3 regions of the Aestuariirhabdus haliotis genome follow, and region 1 is predicted to be linked to each of the others. Evidence: predicted binding sites of a transcription regulator. Region 1 holds the regulator's gene; each other region holds the start of a gene.

Region 1 (2,269 bases):
TGTCTATATTGGTATGGATCATTTCGCGCGTCCGGACGATGAGCTGGCAATCGCCCAGGAGTCCGGAGCCCTGCACCGTAACTTCCAGGGCTACACTACCCATGCTCACTGCGATCTGGTCGGCATGGGCGTATCATCTATCAGTCAGGTGAACGGGGCTTACAGCCAAAACCATGCCGACATCAAGATGTACATGAACCGCATCGAGAACCATCAGTTTGCCATCAAACGCGGTCTGGTCATGAACAAGGATGACTTTATTCGTCAGGCGGTTATTTCCCAACTCATTTGCCATTTTGAGCTGGATTTTGCTGCGGTTGAGCAACGCTGGGATATCAACTTCAAGAATTACTTCGCTGCAGAGCTGGATCAATTAAAACCCATGGCCGAAGACGGTTTGATCACCCTCGATGAACAGGGTATCGAGGTCACTGGTCGAGGCCGCCTGCTGATTCGCAATATTTGCATGCAGTTTGACCATTATCTGGGCCAGGAAAGCAACAAGGGACGCTTTTCGAAGGTTATCTAGCCCTGGCTTGCAAGCATAACGTTCTATGAGTAAATCCTCCCAGAGCACTGTCCACAAAAGTGCATTGCGTGCTCTGTTTGTTTTGTGAGTAATTTCCCCTACAATATGTCGGAATATAATCTGACATATTAAAGGGTCTTGTCCCCGCCTATGAGCTCTAAACTCACCGTGAAGCACGTCAACCATGTCGCCTGCAAGGAATGTAGTCTGAGTTCCCTCTGCCTGCCGATTGCCCTGGCGATGGATGAAATTGATCAACTGGACGACATCATCAAGCGGGGCCGCCCACTAAAAAAGGGTGAACACCTGTTTCTTGAAGGAGATCCCTTCACCTCAATCTACGCCGTGCGTTCCGGGGCTTTGAAAACCTATACCTCAACCAACGAAGGCGAAGAGCAAATCACGGGGTTTCAGCTACCCAGTGAAATCCTCGGTCTAAGCGGTATGGATGGCGACACCTACCCGGTTTCTTCCCAGGCCATGGAAACCACTATGATCTGCGAGATTCCGTTTGAACGCCTCAATGAGCTTTCCGACAAACTGCCCAAGTTACAAAAGCAGTTAATGCTGCTGATGAGCCGCCGCATTCGCGACGACCAACAGATGATGCTATTGCTCAGCAAGAAGAACGCCGATGAGCGTATCGCAACCTTCCTGGTTAACCTGTCTGCACGATTCCGACGCCGCGGCTACTCTTCCCACGCCTTTCGCCTGTCGATGTCTCGCAATGAAATGGGCAACTATCTGGGGCTTGCCGTTGAAACCGTCAGCCGGGTTTTCACCCGTTTTCAGCGTAATGGCCTGATCGAAGCCAACGGCAAGGATATCAACATCATTGATTCCGAACGCTTGTGTGCACTGGCCGGCGGCCGCGTGATCGACAATCCAAAAGATTCCGCTCAATCGTTGTAATTCCGCTTAAGGATCCCGGATGATTTTTGACGAGTACTTTATCAAATCCCTCGTGCGCCCCATTCCAGACTGGCCACAACCCGGGGTTACCTTTCGCGATATCACTCCGCTGTACCTATCTCCCAAAGCGCAAAGAATGGTTGCCGACAGCTTTATACAGCGTTATGTAGAGACCGACATCACTCATATTGCCGCTCTTGATGCCCGTGGCTTTTTGCTCGGTTCGGTTCTGTCCTACGAGCTCAACAAACCCCTGGTGCTCTTTCGCAAGCAAGGCAAACTTCCAGCTGAAACTCTGGAAGAAGCGTACGATATCGAATACGGTCAAGCGGTGCTGGAGGTTCACAAAGACGCCATCCCTGCCGCTGCCAAAGTATTGCTACTGGACGACCTGATAGCTACCGGCGGTACCCTTTGCGCCGCAGCATCGCTGGTCAAGCAGCTTGATGCCACTATTTATGAAGCTGCCGCTATCATTGACTTGCCCGATCTTGGTGGCAGTCAAAAGCTTCAGGATCTCGGTATTCCAACCTATACCCTATGCGCCTTTTAGGCTATCAGCCCCACAAGATTGCGCTATATATTGGGTTCTTGAACACTTAAGGCAACTCTGATTAATTCAGATGAACTCTGGCTTTCAGGCGAATCCGGAATCGCGGCACGTCTTGGCAGTAAGGTCTAGACCTTTCAAATAAGGCGTAACAAAGAGTCTGGGGTCGCCTGAAAGCCCCGTAGGGCGGTTCTAAAAATGATTTTCTCGGTGTTGAAACCCTTGTCCAGGTCTCGACATGAACGGCGGGCTTCGCCTTGATAAAAACCATTTTTAGG
Region 2 (2,269 bases), on a different contig from region 1:
ATGGCTTTTTTATCGTTGAAATTCAAACCGGCAAAATGACGCGCGTTGGTATCATCCTTAAATCCGATGTAGACCGCATCGGCGCCGTTATCGACGGCGGCTTTTAACGCGGGGTAGCTACCCGCAGGACAGACTAGCTCCATCATGAACTCCCTGGCATGGCTGCCAGACCTACATACGGCCTGGCAGTAGAAACAAACGGTGAAAAAGATTGGGGAGCCACCGCCATCGATCGTTTGCGAGGTTCCACTGCGCCTAATCGATCATGAATAGCGTTGAGCACGGCCCACTTTTGCTGGCACCAATCCGGCGCCAGCAACAACTCACTGGAGGCCGTTCCGGTTAACCGGTGATAGATCACCTCGTCTGGCGTTTGCTGCACCATGGCCACCGCCGTATCCACATATTGATTAAACTCCAGCGGCTGGTATTCGCCACGTGACCACTGCCTCGCCAATTGGGTGCCCTTGACCACATGCAAGGGGTGCAGCTTCAACCCGTCCGTGCCCACAGCCAGTACTCTGTTTAAAGACTGCAGGCTATCGCGGGGTTGCTCTCCGGGCATACCGACAATCAAATGGGTGCACACATTCAACCCTCTGCTTCGAGCCCGACGAGTCGCCTCTTCATATTCCTTCCAACCATGGCCACGATTCACGCTGGCCAGGCTTTGATCATTGGCCGATTGCAAGCCCAACTCCAGCCACACCTCCAACCCCTGATCACGGTACTCACAGAGTAAATCCAGCACCGAATCGGGTACACAATCGGGCCGGGTCCCTACCGACAAGCCCATCACATCAGGGTGCCCTACAGCTTCGCAATAGAGTTGGCGGAGGTGCTCAACCGAGGCGTAGGTGTTGGTATAAGCTTGAAAATAGGCGAGGTAATGACGTGCGCCAGTACGCTTGAGAATCACTCGTTTGCCGGCATCAATCTGTTCGGTAACTGACGGGGAACGGGAATTGTTAGGGCTAAAGCTCGCGTTATTGCAAAAAGTGCAGCCACCAATACCCTTGGTTCCGTCACGGTTTGGGCAGGTAAAGTCGGCATTAATCGTCAACTTATGAACCCTGTGACCATATTTCTGCTGCATAGCTGCCCCAAAGGTATTCACATAATCGGGCAACTGCATAGGAAGAAAACCTTTTTAGGGTTGGGCCATAAGAAGCCACCAAGCCTAACAAACAGAAGCTTTGCGCCAATTGATTTGCATCAAGGCGCGGCTAAGGCGATTCCCTACACTGCGAGATACCTTTAACCCTGTTATGGAAAGACCAATGATCCTCAGCCAGTTAGACAGATTACCGCGCCCTCCGGCGCCCATCGAGCTGGCACGCCAGCTACCTGTGCTTGCTGCCCGCAGCACGGCGCTGGTGCCCTTTGGTCTGCAAAAGACCTTGATCATCAAAGTATTGCAGGAAGTTTTCCGGGAAGCTCTGGACGATGGAGATTTTGATTTCTTAGCAGATCATTGCATGCGCATCAGTATTAGCGATGCGCAACTGAGCTGGTATCTCACGCTGGATCAGGGGCACTTGCAGCTAATTCCCCACGCCGAAGCCGATGCCAGCATCAGCGGTAATTTGTACGAATTCATATTATTAGCCAGCCGCAAGGAAGATCCGGATACCCTCTTCTTTCAACGCCGCCTGGTTATTGAAGGCGATACCGAAATCGGCCTTGAGATGAAAAACGTGATGGATAATATCGACCTCGACGCCCTGCCCCCTTACCTTCGTAAAGCCCTGGATGGTACCGCCGAGATCCTGCGTCGGCTGCAACGCTAATAAGCCTAGATAGCCAAGTGATCTAATAGAGAAAAAGTAGCGAACAAAAAACACTCAATACAGACATACAGCCTTTCAAACCCGGAACTACACTGATCTGAAACAGTGACTGAAAGGGGGCAGGCTCTCTTATGGAAGGTCGATCTGGCGAAACAGGGCGGACCTGGTTCCGAAGCGACAGATTCCTGTGCATGAACGGCGACTGGTTTTTTATGACCCGGGAAGGCTCACAGGAAGGCCCTTACGATTCTCAGTTGCAGGCTGAAAGGGATCTGTGCATTTATATTCGTCACAGGAACGATGACTTTATGCGCGAAGCAAACCAACCGGACAACAGCCAGCCGTAACGTCTGCTCACTGAGCGAACGATTAAGCATCGAGGCCAGCCTTATCCACCTGTCATATTCATAAAGCGAACGATATCAACCTCGCCCTCGGCACTGAAGTAATGCCGCTCGGGTTTGCGGGTCATCGCCTCA
Region 3 (2,269 bases), on a different contig from region 1:
CCACCTACCGCGGAAGCCATGCAGTGACGGGCGTTGGGGTCGATGTGATTAGAGCGAAAACCGGCCTTCATCAACTTGGAAGCCGCATAGCCTTCCCAGACAGTCCACTGTCCGGAACCGAACATGCCGACGGTGGAAGTCATCTTCTCAACGGGCACACCCTTGTTGGCTTCTTTATCCTTGGCCAGGGCGGTCTTCCACTTCTCGGCCATGATGTCAAAGGCTTGATCCCAGCTGATCGGGGTAAATTGTCCTTCTTTATCGAACTTGCCGTTCGACATTCGCAGCAGTGGCTGGGTCAGTCGGTCCTCGCCGTACATAATCTTGGACAGGAAGTAGCCCTTGATGCAGTTCAGGCCCTTGTTGACGGGGGCGTCAGGATCGCCTTGGGTGGCAACCACTCGGCCCTGCTTGGTTCCTACCAATACACTACAGCCGGTGCCGCAGAATCGGCAAGGCGCCTTATCCCACTGGATCTCTGATTCCTTGGAACTGGTAATCAGATTGGTAGCTGATGCAGGTAAACTGACGCCTGCAGCGGCTGCCGTGGCGACCACCGCCTGGCTTTTTATAAAGTCTCTTCGGGTTTGTTTCATGGTGTTGTCTCCACGTTATTATCCAAGTCCTGCTGGGCATCGATCTGGTTATAGACCAGCGAGGCACTGATGACTCCTGATTGGTTTTGTATGAGGGTGATGCGATCAATCATGGTTTGCTCGCCAGCCATTTCCTCGACAGTAACGACTAGCTTTCCCTGCTCGTTACTGGCGTGAACTTCTACACCGGTCATAGCGTTGAGTGCTGCGCTGACGGCGTCGACATTCAACGGACGACACATAACCACCAGCCCACTCACGTTGTAGCTTTCCCGGGGGTAATCCTGAGGTACCGGGTTGGATGGGATGGTGCCTAGGCGACTATCAGATTCCGGCATGAAGGCTGTCTCCTTGTGATGTTGTATTGGTGAGTTGAATTGCCCGAGTTGGGCATACATCAAAACATGCCCCACAACCCGTGCAGAGGTCGGCGGTTATGAGTGGCTTGGCCACCTCGCCGCTAACTGGTGTGAAACGAATGGCGCGGGTTTCGCATTGATCGGCGCAGCTGCGGCAAACTACCTGTTGATGGGTGAGGCATAGCGGGTTGATTTGTGCCTTAAGCTGCCAGGGTGGGGTGATGCTGGCAGATAGTGCCCCCGTTTTGCAGGCGCTAACACAATGTTGACAAAAGGTGCATTCGCCACGGGAAAAGTCCACTGTGGGAAATCCGCCATCGCCTTTGACAAGAATGCCGGTCTCGCAGTTTGGCAGGCAATCACCACAGCGTGAACAGAGATCAATGAACTGCGGCTCTGTTTGACTCCAGGGCGGACGCACAGGAAAACTCACCGCGCTACGCTTTCCTCGTAGCAACGAGCGTTTACTCTGGTCAACAGCTGTAGACATCTATACTTCGCTCATCAGGTTGGCTTTCGTTATCTTTCAAAAGCCTACTTATATTTATAGCAGACACTATATCAAGGTCTAATGTAATAACATGACAATTATCAAGGTTATTCGGCTCGTATTCACTGGGTTTTGTAGCCTTTATGTGGGCCATTTTCGTTTGTTTTGATCCAGGTCATATAGAGTGATCGGCTGGTCTGTTTTACCCCGCAACAAGTCACAGAACTGGGGAGATTTTTGGCTTTTACCGGTCAGTTATAATAGTCGCGCAGAGCATTGGGTAGTAGTTTTACTCTATTCATGCCAGCTACGCACGCAGTTGATGAGGAACCGTCAGGAAGACAAGCATGCAAGTACCGCTTTTTATTGATTATGAGGCCTCCAGTTTGCACGAAGGCAGCTACCCTATTGAGGTGGGTATTGTCCTGGCTGATGGTTCCCGGCGGGGTTGGCTGATTCGACCTGAACCTCACTGGATTGATTGGGATCCGGTGTCGGCAACCATCCACAATATTCCAAGATCATTGTTACAAGATGAAGGGGATTCGGTTCAAGATGTGGCGGCCGAGTTGAATCGACAGCTACCTCGTCAGACGCTCTACTGTGATGGTTTACCCTATGATGCTTATTGGCAGCAGCGTTTGTTTGATGCTGCAGGGTTTGCTGCCGCTTTTGAATTGCGTTCAGTTTCTACATTGCTTAACGAAGAGCAGCAACGGCAATGGAAGCACACCAAGGGCGAGATTGTCAGCCAGGAATCGGTTGTGCTACATCGTGCTGAAAATGATGCATGGTTACTGCAGGAGACCTGGCGCAGGTTGTGT

Evidence for each region. The regulator FNR, encoded in region 1, switches genes on or off when oxygen is low (the NO sensors DNR and NnrR bind a similar motif). The targets are predictions, from matches to a motif close to TTGATNTANATCAA.
Region 2: the regulator FNR is predicted to act here: its motif matches at 1,206-1,219, upstream of MIB40_RS06055 (TIGR01212 family radical SAM protein).
Region 3: the regulator FNR is predicted to act here: its motif matches at 1,611-1,624, upstream of napF (ferredoxin-type protein NapF).

Annotation. Positions count from the first base shown of each region.
Region 1 is NZ_JAKSDZ010000010.1:24,743-27,011, reverse strand. Features, by position in the region: gene hemN (oxygen-independent coproporphyrinogen III oxidase) at 1-529, shown strand, start outside; gene fnr (fumarate/nitrate reduction transcriptional regulator Fnr) at 680-1,441, shown strand; gene MIB40_RS08770 (adenine phosphoribosyltransferase) at 1,461-1,994, shown strand.
Region 2 is NZ_JAKSDZ010000005.1:68,826-71,094, forward strand. Features, by position in the region: gene ubiU (ubiquinone anaerobic biosynthesis protein UbiU) at 1-143, opposite strand, end outside; gene MIB40_RS06055 (TIGR01212 family radical SAM protein) at 143-1,135, opposite strand; gene ubiT (ubiquinone anaerobic biosynthesis accessory factor UbiT) at 1,281-1,790, shown strand; gene MIB40_RS06065 (DUF6316 family protein) at 1,922-2,137, shown strand; gene moaA (GTP 3',8-cyclase MoaA) at 2,179-2,269, opposite strand, start outside.
Region 3 is NZ_JAKSDZ010000007.1:21,391-23,659, reverse strand. Features, by position in the region: gene napA (nitrate reductase catalytic subunit NapA) at 1-596, opposite strand, end outside; gene MIB40_RS07170 (chaperone NapD) at 593-934, opposite strand; gene napF (ferredoxin-type protein NapF) at 921-1,445, opposite strand; gene MIB40_RS07160 (hypothetical protein) at 1,793-2,269, shown strand, end outside.